DNA from 2 places in the Jeotgalibaca sp. MA1X17-3 genome. Region 1 is predicted to be linked to the other one. Evidence: a T-box and tRNA genes for the amino acid it is inferred to sense, from the RefSeq annotation. Region 1 holds a T-box; the other holds one or more tRNA genes.
The links. A T-box is a leader RNA that pairs with one kind of tRNA and senses whether it is charged. The one in region 1 lies ahead of LZ578_RS08845 (valine--tRNA ligase), so its partner is inferred to be a tRNA-Val.

Region 1 (7,024 bases):
AACTCAGAAGGATTACAAAAACGAGTAATATATGCTTCGTTTTCATGGAAAATTTGATTAGTCCTTTCATCAATTGCATTGATCTGCATCGGAACTGGTTTCGAAAGTGGTGTATTCATTTCATTACGAATGTTTCGAACTTCTCGAATAAGAGCAATCAATTGCTCCATTGCACCTTCTACATCAGAATCTAATAATTCTTCTTGTACAGTAGGATACGCTGCTGTCACAATAGAATCTCCTTGATGAGGGACATTTTGCCAAATTTCTTCTGTTACGAATGGCATAACAGGATGTAAAAGACGTAAGATGTTATCTAAAACATGTGCGAGAATACTACGAGCTGTGTGTTTTGCAGCTTCATCTTCTCCTTGTAACACTTCTTTCGTCATCTCAATATACCAATCACAATATTCATCCCAGATAAAGTGATACAAAATTCGCCCTGCTTCACCAAATTCAAACTTCTCAAATAAATCGGTAACTTTTCCAATAGTTCTATTCAAACTAGAAAGAATCCATTTATCTGCAGTTGTTTTTTCTCCTGTAATATCGATGTCTTTATATTCTAAGCCATCTAAATTGAGCAACACATAGCGACTAGCATTCCAAATTTTATTGATAAAATTCCAAGATGCATCCATACGATCATAACTAAAACGAACATCTTGCCCAGGTGAAGATCCATTAGCCAAGAACCAACGCAAAGCATCTGCACCGTATTGTTCTACAACATCCATTGGATCGATTCCATTCCCCAAAGATTTACTCATTTTGCGTCCTTCTTCATCACGAATCAATCCGTGAATCAGTACATTTTCAAAAGGACGTTCTCCTGTAAACTCTAAAGATTGGAACATCATTCGACTTACCCAGAATGAAATAATGTCATATCCGGTTACGAGTGTGCTCGTAGGGAAATATCGTTTGAAATCTGGATCTTCTTCATTTGGCCACCCCATTGTAGAAAAAGGCCAAAGTGCAGAACTAAACCACGTATCCAATACATCCGGATCTTGAACCCAATTTTCAATATCTTTAGGATCTTCTAATCCTACGTAAATTTCACCTGTTTCTTTGTGATACCACGCTGGTATTTGATGTCCCCACCATAGTTGTCTAGAAATAACCCAGTCATGGATATTTTCCATCCATCTCATGAACGTTCCTTCAAATCGGTCCGGATAAAAACTAACTTTATTTTCAGTTGCTTGATTTTCCATAGCTTCTTGCGCCATCGGTTTCATTTTTACAAACCATTGGGTAGAAATTAGTGGTTCAACAGGCACATCTGTACGTTCCGAGTGTCCAACACTATGAATAATTTCTTCTACTTTAATGAGTAAACCTTCTTTTTCCATATCACGTACAACTGCTTTTCTAGCATCAAAGCGGTTTAGCCCTTCGTATGTACCTGCATTCTCATTCATTGTAGCATCATCATTCATTACATTAATCTGTGGAAGCGAATGGCGTAAACCTACTTCAAAGTCATTTGGATCATGGGCTGGTGTAATTTTTACAACACCCGTACCGAACTCACGATCAACATAATCATCCGCAATAATAGGGATTTCTCGATTCATTAATGGTAATAAGATACTCTTTCCAATTAAATCGGTATATCGTTCATCATCAGGATGAACCGCTACTGCTGTATCTCCGAGCATTGTTTCTGGACGCGTCGTAGCTAATTCTACATGTCCTGATCCATCTGCAAGAGGATAACGGAAATGATAAAATGCTCCCTTTACATCTTTATGAATCACTTCAATATCAGATAAGGCTGTTCTCGCTTTTGGATCCCAATTGATTAAGTAAGCACCACGATAGATATAGCCTTTTTCATATAAAGTTACGAATACTTTGCGGACTGCATCTGATAAACCATCATCCAAAGTAAATCGTTCTCTGTCGTAATCAACAGAAATTCCCATTTTTTCCCACTGGTTACGAATGATTTGAGCATAGTCTTCTTTCCATTCCCAAACTTGATCTACAAAAGCTTCTCGCCCCATATCATGTCTAGAAATACCCTCTTCAGCAAGTTTTGCTTCTACTTTTGCTTGCGTAGCAATCCCGGCATGATCCATTCCTGGCAACCAAAGAGTGTCATATCCTTGCATTCTTTTTTGACGAATCAATATATCTTGTAAGGTAACATCCCATGCATGTCCTAAGTGAAGACGACCTGTCACGTTGGGAGGTGGAATTACAATGGAGTAGGGTTTTGCATTTTTATCTCCACTTGGTTGAAAAAGTTTCTCCTCTACCCATTTTTTATATTTCCCTTGTTCCACTTCTTTTGGTTGATATTTAGTGGACATTTCTTCTGCTTTTGTCATCTGATTACTTCCTTCCTATTTCTTTAAAATTGAATTATTTATTTAAACAAATAAAAAAAGCCCTGCAAATTATGCAGGACGAGTTTATCGCGGTACCACCTAAAATTATGGAATTAAAATTCCATCTCTCATTTTTGATAACGGAGAATTCTCCGAGAAAGGCTACTCAGTCTAAAAAGACCTTCACTCTTCTTGCTCTCAGGCTACATTCATCTTTGGCTTAAAAAGCTTTCAGCATCTGCTTTTTTCTCTGTCTATTTTTAAAAGACTACTATTCCTGATCATCACGCACGTATATTTCTGTTTATTCTATCATCTATTTTGAATTTTCTCAAGACCTACAGTAAACCTTTTGCTGCATCAATTGCTGCATCATAATTTGGCTCATCAGTAATTTCACTTAGAATTTCTTTATACCCGACTAATCCATCTTGACTAATTACAAACACACTGCGAGCTAGTTTGTCCATTTGAGGTATGTTTAATCCAAATGCTTTTCCAAAACTACCTTCTGTATCTGGTACCATTTCCATTTTAATTCCTTTAGCGGAACACCAGTCATTTAATTCTTGTTTTGTATTTTTAGATATAGAGATTAGTTTTACACCTTCAATAGCAGAAACTTTTTCGTTAAAATTTGTTGTTTGTACTGCACATACACTTGTATTGATGTCAGGAAAGATACTTAAAATAAAAACTTCACCACGAAGATTTTGGTCTGTTATTTCTTTGTCCATCACATCTTTCACTGAAAAATGAGGTGTTTTTTCACCTACCTGTGGTTGCGTACCTTCTACTTCCATTGGTTTTCCTTTGAATGTTACTTGCATATTCCAATTCCTCCTTTTTAATATCTATCAACAGTATAACAATACACGCTTAAATTCTAAAACAAAGCGAAATACAATACTGTCACTTATGGCCTCACTTACAATAAGTCTAGGACAGATTTTTGTTTTAAATCACTATATTCTTTTTCAGAACGAATTTTTGTAACGGTAAGATTCTCTAGAGCTCTCTCTATTAACCCGTCCATATCTAATTTCCCCTCATATCTTTTCACTTTATCTAGATGTGGCTTAGTTTTAGGTGATTTGGGAGCAAAAATGGTACAACAATCTTCGAAAGGCTGGATAGATAGTTCAAACGTATCAATTTTTTTTGCGATTTCAATAATTTCTAATTTATCCATCGTGGCTACTGGACGTATGATTGGTGTATTTGTAACTTCATTAATTACTTGAATACTTTCCATTGTTTGGGAAGCCACTTGACCTAGACTTTCCCCTGTAAAGACAGCTAATGCGCTCCAATTATCTCTAATTGCATCTGTAATGCGCAACATCATGCGACGAGTAATCGTCATCGTGTACCCTTCTGGAATTGCTGTTTTAATTTCCTCTTGAATTTCCGAAAAAGGAACTTCAATATGAGTAATTACCCCACCAAAATTAGTGAGTTTTGCTGCTAAATCTTTTGTTTTTTGTAAGGATTGAGGACTGGTATAAGGAGGACTCGAGAAATGAACAGCAACAATACGAACACCGCGCTTCATTGCTAAATATCCTGCAACAGGGGAATCAATTCCACCTGAAAGCATTAAAACGCCTTTACCACTTGTACCTACCGGAAGTCCCCCTGCTCCCATATATTTTTTTGTACTAAGGAGGAAGTTTTTTTCTTTAACATCTACTCGTATAGAAAGGTCTGGTTGCTTCATCTTCACTTTTAAATCTGGTAGCTGTTCTAAAACTAAGGCACCTAATTTTGAGTTTAAGTCATTTGTATTCCATTCGTAAAAATGATCTGATCTTCTTGTATCAATTTTAAATGTTTTCCCTGCTGTCTCTTCCTCTTCAATCACAGCAATCACAGCTTTTGCTAAAGAGTCATATTGTTTTGGAATCACATAAATGGGTGAAAAACTCTGAATTCCAAAAATCATCTTCAGCTTCTCTATAATAATATCTTCAGGAGCACCGTTCAGCTCTATAAAAATATGATCCAAACTTTCTTTTATAACAATAGAAGGAAAGTCATATAAAGCGATATGAATATTTTTTGACAACTGATTAATAAATCGTTTTTTATTTTTCCCTTTGGTTGATAATTCTCCAAAACGAATCTGTATCATTGTTTCCATTTTTTTATCCTCTCATTTTTAGAATCATTGAATTTTTTGAAATTTAGTGTGTAAATCTTTAAAAACATTCACAAACTGTTGTGCTTCTTCCATTGTGTTTTCAAATGAGAAACTGAGACGAACCGCACATTGTGACCACTGAGTAGGAATACCCATAGAATGCAACGTACTTGAAGAACTTGCTTTTTTACTAGCACAAGCACTTGTTGTAGATATATAAATATTTTCTTTTTCTAGAGCATGTACCAGAACTTCCCCTCGTACTCCCTTCATGGCAAAGCAAAGAATGTGAGAAGCACCATCTAAAGGACTATAAATGTTTACATCCTCGTACTCTTTTAAAAAAGAACGAATATAGTTCTTTAATTTTTCTGTATGAATAACTGACTCTTCTTTTTGATTCATCGTTATTCGTAACGATTTCGCAGTTGCAGCAATTCCACCCACATTTTCTGTCGTGCTTCTTTCTCCAAATTCCTGATCTCCACCAGTTAAAAGTGAAGCAATCTGTTTGCCATTTTTTTTATAAAGAATTCCGACTCCTTTAGGCCCATTAAATTTATGTGCTGAAAGGACAAAGAAATCTATTCGAGGATGAATGGAAATATTTTCTAATCCACTTATCGCTTGAACAGCATCTACATGAAAATGAATAGTGGGATAGTGTGTTAATAATTCAGCTACTTCTTCAATTGGTTGGATCGTTCCTACTTCATTATTCACCGACATGATGGAAACTAAGATTGTATCCTTTCGGATAGCATCTTGTAGTTCTTCAAGTGATATCTTTCCCTCACTATTAACAGGTAGATAGGTTACTTCAAAACCAAAATTTTCAAGTTGCTTCAATGACTTTGAAACAGATGAATGTTCTACACTTGAAGTGATGATGTGTTTTCCTACTCTGTACTTTATTAAAGCAGTCCCTTTTATTACCCAGTTATTCCCTTCAGTTCCCCCACTTGTAAAAAAGATTTCTCTTGAAGATACTTTTAACAAGTTTGCAACTTGTTTACGTGATTCAGATAATAGTTCATCTGCGGCAGCACCGTAAGCATGTAAGCTAGATGGGTTTCCAAAATATGATTGATTAACTTTTAAAAATGTTTCCAAAGATTCTGGAAACATTTTAGTGGTAGCACTATTATCAAAATATACCATATATCTACACTCTTTCTTTTTTTGTTTTAAAAGCTCTTTAGAACAAAGATAAGGCTGAGACACTAGAAAATGTGCCTCAGCCTTGTTATAAATAATAATCAGAAACTAGTAAGAAGCGCGTTTCTTTTCCTCTAAATATGATTCTTCAACTTTACGGGAAGCACCTGGCTCCTCTTTTTCTAAAGCTGTTTGAATTGTTTTTTTAGCTTTTTCATAATCAAATTCTTCATTAAAATAATGTAAGGATGCACGAACGGCTTTCTCTACTTCTGGAACATCATTTCTAAAACGATTTGCATATTGGATATAGCTTTCTGTTAAATTGGCATCATCCAAAATTTCTTCTGTACGAGAGCCAAGCATATCAATATCTTCCTCACACATTTTCATAAGACGTTCTACTTCTTCCATATCAATTTTTACACGATTTAATTTGGAAGAGACTTCTTCGATTCGATCTGAAACAACAAAAAATAAATCTAAGTATACTTTTGGTAGTCCAGGAAGATGTTGCTTTTCTAAGACACGTTTCATATCTCTTATATCAATTTCAAAATAATCGATTGCTTCGCGTGCTTGTTTTTCTCGATTGCGTAATTTACTAAGGTTAGAAACCAAATCAGATTGTTCTTTATCAATTTCGTTTAATCTCTGTCCAATCTTTTCATAGTACTCTTTTGCAGCTGTATATGAAACTCGATGATCAGCAAGTTTTTTTTCATAGAAACGAAGTGTTTCATTTTCTTTCAATAACTGTTCTTCAAAGCTCCCAGCACGAGCTAATTCATTTTTATTTAAGAAAAAGTTTTGTGAAACTCGGTCAATTTCTAATAAAACATACCGATTACTTTGAAGCACATGGTCCATCTTACGAGAAAGGTTTGCTTGATGACGATCGACGAAGTCTTTTGCGATCATTTCTTCTTCGAGCACATCATAAATGGTCTCAATTTCCCTTTCAGCTTTATCCATTTTCTTTTGTGCTTCATTGATATCTGCATGAGAAATAGATTCTTTCGCTTGGTGTAGAATTCCTTCTACATCCTTGATACGATTTGGAACATTCACTTTATCAAATACATATTGATCTGCAAGCAAACGTTCGTAGCCTTCTCTAATATCTTCTAATTGCTCTTCATATTCTTCTTTTATTTTACTATTTAATTCGGGAATCTTTTCAACAACACTTTCCATTGCCGTCAAATCTTGTTCAATACGATCTAGAATTTCTTTTGCTTCCATATGATCGCCTTCATTAGTTAGAGAATTAAATTTCGAGAAATCAAGTTCTAGATAATTCAAATTCTTTTCCAATGTTTCGATAGCTGGACCAAAAATAAAACTATGAGCCAGAAGTTTTTTTCTGATTTTATTG
Region 2 (7,024 bases), 1.2 Mb from region 1:
ACATGCTTTGGAAGAATCAAACTCGTTACTCCTATTGTTTCATGTAAATCCCGAGCAGTTTTTGGGTGAGCAATCAATGAACCAAGCTTCTTTTTTTAAAAGTGTAGAATTTTTTCGCGATGAAATTAAAAGAAAACATGCTACTTTACATATCCTATATGGTGATCTTGAAGAATGTTTCTTAAAAATTAAAAAAGAGTTTCCTCATTGGTCAGATATTTATATAAATAGAGATGAAACTGGTTATGGTCTCGAGCGGGATAAAATTGCTAGTACATTATTCAAAAAATTAGATGTGAAGCCTCATGGTTATCACGATCATTACCTTCACTCAGCTCGAGAAATAAAAACTAATTCTGGAAGCTATTATCAAGTGTTTACACCTTATTTTACTAAATGGAAGGAATTACAAAGTCCTGATGTAGTTGAAGTAGGTTTTGATGAAAAAAGTTGATTAAAGATCCCATTTTTTCAAAGGATGAAGAACAATTTAATGACTTTCTTGCCAAGCAAATCCCCATTGAAGATTTACAAATAGGCACGAAAGCAGCACATCAGCGCCTAGATGAGTTTATTAAACATGATTTAAGTAATTACAAGGTGGCTCGAGATTATCCGGTAAAAAATTCAACTAGCCATTTATCCAAATACCTAAGAACCGGTGAAATCTCTATTCGGACTGTTTTTGATCAAGTAAATCGTTCTGAAAATTCTGCGGGAAAAGAAACATTTATCAAAGAACTAGCTTGGAGAGACTTTTATAATATGATTTATGCTACTCATCCGGATCAAAAAAATAGTTCTATTAACCCATCCTTTCGTCAACTGGAGTGGGAGAATGATGAGGAATTCTTCAAAAAATGGAAAGAAGGAAAGACAGGTTTTCCAATAGTGGATGCAGCAATGCGTCAATTAAAAGAAACTGGCTGGATGCATAATCGATTGCGTATGATAACCGCTTCTTTTTTAACGAAAGATTTATTAATTGACTGGAAATGGGGAGAACAATATTTTCAAGAAATGCTCATTGATTATGATCCTTCTAATAATATAGGTGGGTGGCAATGGGCTGCTTCAACTGGAACAGATAGTGTTCCTTATTTTAGAATATTTAACCCAACCACACAGTCAGAGAAGTATGATAAAAGCGGAGAATTCATAAAATACTATGTTCCAGAGCTTAAAAATATTGATGGCGAAAAAATACATGAACCTTCAAAACTTTCAAAGGAAGAGCAAAATAAATTTGGAGTAATCATCGGAAAAGATTATCCAGAGCCGATTGTTTCCCATAAAGAAAGACGGAAAATAGCTATTAAAGTATTTGAACAAGCTAAAGATCATAATGGTTAGAATCTAAAGATTATGATCACTGCCCAAATCCTTATGAAGAAAAACCAAAGAAAAAAACTAAAAGAAGGCCAGGAATTTCCCTAGTCTTCTTTTAGTTTGATTGGTTAAAGTGATGAGCCGTACAGGATTTGAACCTGTGACCCCATCCCTGTCAAGGATGTATTCTCCCGCTGAACTAACGGCTCTTTTTCTTACAAAACATATGATATAAGTAGTATAGATGGTATGCTCAATGAATGTCAAGCAGGATTTAACCTCTTGTTAAGAGAGATTCAAAAATCATAAACGAACATTTGAGCTATTAAAAAAATTAACTTTAGCGTATATAAAGGAAATAGAAAATGATTTCTAATAAATACATTGCTATCATGACAAAAATCTCTATAATGAATAGAGTTAGAGTTGAAAGTCACAAGTTAAAAGTGATCTATATATAATGAAATAATGAGCAGAAAATTTGGGAGGAACAGAATGGATAAAATTGGCTTTGATTCAAAAAAATATATCGTAGAACAATCCCGTTATATTCTAGAGCGAGTAAATAACTACGATAAACTATATCTAGAATTTGGCGGAAAATTGATTGGTGACAAGCATGCAAAGCGAGTACTTCCTGGTTTTGATGAAGACTCAAAAATCAAAATTCTACAAAAACTGAAAGATAAAGCCGAAATTATTATTTGTGTTTACGCAGGTGATATTGAAAGAAATAAAATTCGTGGTGATTATGGAATTACCTATGATATGGATGTCTTTCGTTTGATTGATGAATTTCGGGAATATGGTTTATCAGTAAATAGTGTTGTCATTACTCGTTATCACGGTCAACCCTCTACTCGTTTATTTATTAATAAACTAGAAAAGCGTGATATTCTCGTTTATACACATAGCTCGATTGAAGGGTATCCTTCCGATGTGGATAAAATAGTAAGCGAAGAAGGGTTTGGACAAAACTCTTATATACCAACTACCAAACCGATTGTAGTCGTTACAGCTCCTGGTGGAGGTAGTGGGAAACTAGCTACTTGTTTAAATCAAATGTATCACGAAAATCATATGGGAAGAAAAACAGGCTATTCTAAGTTTGAAACTTTTCCAGTTTGGAATATCCCATTGAAACATCCTTTAAATATCGCCTATGAAGCGGCTACGGTCGACTTAAAAGATGTAAATATGATTGACAACTTCCACTTTGAAAAATATCATGAAGTAGCCGTCAATTATAATCGAGATGTTGAAACATTCCCTATTATTAGACGAATTATTGAAAGAATTACGGGTGAAGAACCAAAGTATCAATCTCCAACGGATATGGGAGTAAATCGAGTCGGTTTTGGAATTACAGATGATGAAGTTGTAAAGGAAGCCTCTCGACAAGAAATTATCCGTAGAAGTTTTGCTACGGATTGTGACTTTAAAAAAGGTCTGATTGATCAAGATACGGTAAATTGGATGAAGATTTTGATGGAAGAAGCAGGAGTAAAATCAGATGATCGAGTTCCTGTAAAACCAGCTCGTGAGTATGCAGAAGTCTTACGCCAAAAAACGGAAAATAATGATATAAAAGCGGTCATTGCTTTTGAATTAAAAGATGGTCGAATCGTAACAGGGAAAACATCTAGTTTGATGGATTCTTCTTCCGCCGCTCTTTTAAATTCAATCAAAGTATTAGCCAATGTAGCAGATGAAATTTATTTGCTTTCACCGATGATTCTAGAAACCATTCAAAAAACAAAATCAACGGTGCTACATAGCAAAATGCCTATGCTAAATGCCAATGAAATTTTAATTGCTCTAGCCATTAGTGCGGTAACGAATCCTACAGCTCAAGTGTGCTACAATAAGTTAGCAGAATTATCTGGAGTGCAAGCTCATTCTACCGTTATGTTGAAAAAAGATGACGAGCAACTTCTGCGGGATTTGGGATTAGACATCACGTGTGATCCCGTTTATCCTTCTGAGAATTTATATTATATGTAAGGATTCCCTTGAATTGAATCGGGATGCTTGTTAAAGAGCATTCTGATTCTTTTCTTTTATCTTTAAAGACGTTTTTTTTGATACAATAGAGAAAAAGTAGTCTACAATACTGGTAGACAAACTATATAGTGGAGGAGTAATACAAATGACCTTATCATTTGAAGAAAAAAAAGCAATATTTGATAGTTATAAAGAGCTAGAGTCTGTCCCTGTATCTATGAACCGATTGAATTACCATTTTAAAGACAGTGCGGTAGCTAAAAAAATAGCAGTTCGGTTCCTCCATCCTAATGGAAATGCATTTGTTTATGCAGCATATTTACCAAAAGAAGAAACTAAAAAAGGTTATATTTCTGTTTTAGATGAAGATGAAGCAACCATTCGTCAGTATGTTGATCAAGCAATTGAACACCTTAAAAAGACTGAAGATGGCTATGAAGAAGGCTATTCTGAGTTGTGGTTTGATGTTAGAGGAGAAGCATTGCGTCTTCGCTACGAGAACCCACTATGGGCAGTCGTTATATCAACTGGTCAAGTAGAAGGTGTTTTCAAAACAAAAGAAGCTGCTGAAGGATATTTAATGGATGAAGGCTTTCAGGAAGGATAGGAAGAAAGAATAAAATGGCTAGAAAACGAAAAAGAAAAGATGAAGTGGATGTAAAATTAAATGTAGTAAATGGATTCTTAGCAACAGCGGCTGCTATTTTTCTATTAGTTACAATGCCACTTCCTGCTGTTCAAGGATTCATTGAAGATTTATTTCAAATAGAAACGGTTCCTGAATCTAGCTTAGCTTTATTAGAATATGATGGCCGTGATCAGGTTATTGAAGTAAATGGAGATGTTCCAACTTTTAATGAAAAAGATCTTGCTCTACTAAAGGGAAGTTGGCAGGAATTTAGTGAGATTGATTTTTTAAATCGAGTTGGTCCTGCTAATGCAATGCTGAATGAAGATTTATTTCCTACTGAAGATCGAGAGTCTCTTTACATAAAACCAACGGGTTGGAAGCAAAAAAATTGGCGAATGGTCAATGGCTTTACAATCGAAGTCACTTGATTGGTTTTCAATTAACCGGAGAAAATAACAATATTCGAAACTTGATGACAGGAACAAGAAGTTTGAACAGTCCGCACATGTTGCGATTTGAAAATGATATTACCTATTACTTAAAGGAAACTGGGAATCATGTTCGCTATTTAGTAGAACCTATCTTTCGTGAACAAGAATTAGTTGCTCGAGGAGTCCATTTGATGGCACAATCGGTAGAAGACAACGGACTATCCTTTAATGTATATATCCATAACATACAAGAAGGTTATGAGATTAATTATCAAGATGGATCAAGTACAAAAGCAAAATAATAGATTTTTTCTCTTTAAAGAAGACGATGAAATAAGAACATGTTAAAATAACAATGATAATAAAGTATGTTTGGAAACAATGGGAGGTTGCAACAAATGAAATTTACCTTACGCTAAAAACCATTTTAGGAAAAGTATCTCTATGGGGAATCCTTTATTTTTTTGTATCTTGGATTCTGGTTGCTGTGATTCAACCACGATTCGGCAGCGCAGGAGGGCGGAATTTTTTTGATTGGATATTAATCCTCCTTGCGATATCTGGAATTATAGGAGCTTTTGTTAGTATGTTTGGAGGACTTATTGCGATTGTTTGGAGAGAAGACCGTTCTTTCTTAGGGATTTTGATGTTTATTTTGTCGGTTCCCATATGTATATTATTAGCTGGCTTTATCTTGGGGAGTTATATTTCTTGAGGGAGACCACAAAATAGTAATAAAAAACTCCCAGAAACGATTTAGTTTTTGGGTTGTTTTGTATAAAGATGAAAGGGTGAAAAAATGAATAACAATGATATTTTAACGCGTCTACGCTATGCACTAGATATAAAAGATAGAGATATGGTAGAAGTATTTCGACTTGGTGGGGTGGAAACTACCAAAGATCAAGTTATAAAATTGATGGATAAAAAGAAAGATGATTCTGAAGAAGAATTCTCAGAAAATACCTATGTAGAAGAGTGTAGTAATCAGATGTTGGACTCTTTCTTGAATGGACTAATTATTTCCCAACGAGGAAAGCAAGAAAATAAACCTGCACAAGCCACTCAACCAGCATCTGAAATGGAACATATGAACAATCTATTGTTGAAGAAAGTAAAAATTGCGTTATCGCTCACAAGTGAAGATGTATTAGAAATTCTTGATGAAGTAGGAGTTAAAATTTCTAAAAGTGAATTAAGTGCGGTATTAAGAAAAGAAGGTCATCGTAACTTTAAAGTTTGTGGAGACCGTTACGCTCGTAATTTATTAAAAGGTCTTGCTTTACGTTACCGATAAAATTTTATAAAAAAGAGGATCAGATGGAGAATTAATTTCATCTGGTTCCTTTTTTTATTATAAAAGATGAGTAAAGAGACTGACTATTATTAAGATGAAAGCAGTTTACTTGCTTTTTCCTTTTATATTTCTTACACTTTGATTGTACGCAATATAACTCATACTTATCAAAAGGAGGAAAAAAGAATGGCAGAATCAAAAAAATTATATACTACTACAGCAGTAAACACGGGTGGTCGTGACGGTGATAGTTCTTTGACAGATGATTCTTTTAAAGTGAAAATTGCTTCTCCTAAGAAATTGGGTGGATCCGGTGACGGACAAAACCCAGAACAACTTTTTGCATTAGGTTATGGCGCTTGCTTTAATGGTGCGTTGGAATTGAAAATGAAAGAAGCAAATGTAAGTGGTAAATCGCAAGTTACTTCTGAAGTTACTTTAAATTCCGATCCAACCGATAATGGATTCAAAATTTCAGTAGTGATGTCTGTTGCTATTGAAGGACAAGATAAAGAAGCAACACAAGAATTAGCAGAAAAAGCACATGCTTTCTGTCCTTATTCGAAAGCAACTCGTGGAAATATAGATGTAGAAGTAAAAGCAGTAGACTTTCAAGCATAATTATCAAAAAGACTCTCTTCAGAAATGAAGAGAGTCTTTTTTTTTGTAAAAGTATAGAGCTATCGCCACGACCTGGGTGATATCGTTGCGCTCTGGCCTCGTTTTTGAGTTCTATCGCGACGACCTGGGTGAAGTCGTTGCGCTCTGAGGTTATTTTTGAGTCCTATCACCACGACCTGGGTGAAGTCGTTGCGCTCTGGTCTCATTATTGAGAGCTATCGCCACGATCTGGGTGAAGTCGTTGCTCTCTGAGATTATTATTGAGAGGTATCGCAACGACCTGGATGCTATCGTTGCGCTCTGGTCTCATTATTGAGAGCTACCGCCACGACTTGGATGCTATCGTTGCGCTCTGGCCTCATTTTTGAGTTCTATCGCAACGACTTGATAATAGTTGTTGCAATAGGAATCGATTTTTAAATAAATAGTCCTGCAGCTTCAATATCTTCAGCAATTTTAAGTAACCAATCTTCTTTGCCTTTCGGTCCAGTGAATTGAACGCCAATAGGAAGGCCTTCTTTTGTTAAATGAACAGGTAGGCTGATAGATGGCTCGCCTGTTAAATTAGCTTGCATTCCAAAAGGAGTAATAGGCAAACTATCAGCAAACATATCCCAGACAATTTTTTGCTGCTCCTCAAAAGAGAATTGGGAAATGTGCTTCATTTTCTCCATTAAATCAGACGTTTGCCACTGGATACCTACTTTAGGA

Region 2: it encodes a tRNA-Val, which carries the amino acid that the T-box ahead of LZ578_RS08845 (valine--tRNA ligase) is inferred to sense. The anticodon was not compared.

Annotation. Positions count from the first base shown of each region.
Region 1 is NZ_CP090983.1:1,760,666-1,767,689, forward strand. It holds gene LZ578_RS08845 (valine--tRNA ligase) at 1-2,345, opposite strand, end outside; T-box leader at 2,417-2,639, opposite strand; gene tpx (thiol peroxidase) at 2,684-3,175, opposite strand; gene thiI (tRNA uracil 4-sulfurtransferase ThiI) at 3,274-4,488, opposite strand; gene LZ578_RS08860 (cysteine desulfurase family protein) at 4,513-5,649, opposite strand; gene LZ578_RS08865 (septation ring formation regulator EzrA) at 5,755-7,024, opposite strand, start outside.
Region 2 is NZ_CP090983.1:559,233-566,256, forward strand. It holds gene LZ578_RS12570 (deoxyribodipyrimidine photo-lyase) at 1-454, shown strand, start outside; gene LZ578_RS12575 (deoxyribodipyrimidine photo-lyase) at 451-1,353, shown strand; tRNA gene LZ578_RS02830 (tRNA-Val) at 1,467-1,538, opposite strand; gene LZ578_RS02835 (DUF1846 domain-containing protein) at 1,825-3,333, shown strand; gene LZ578_RS02840 (hypothetical protein) at 3,479-3,940, shown strand; partial or broken gene LZ578_RS02845 (DNA/RNA non-specific endonuclease) at 4,054-4,697, shown strand; gene LZ578_RS02850 (hypothetical protein) at 4,751-5,110, shown strand; gene LZ578_RS02855 (DUF1456 family protein) at 5,195-5,692, shown strand; gene LZ578_RS02860 (organic hydroperoxide resistance protein) at 5,879-6,313, shown strand; gene LZ578_RS02865 (amidase) at 6,730-7,024, opposite strand, start outside.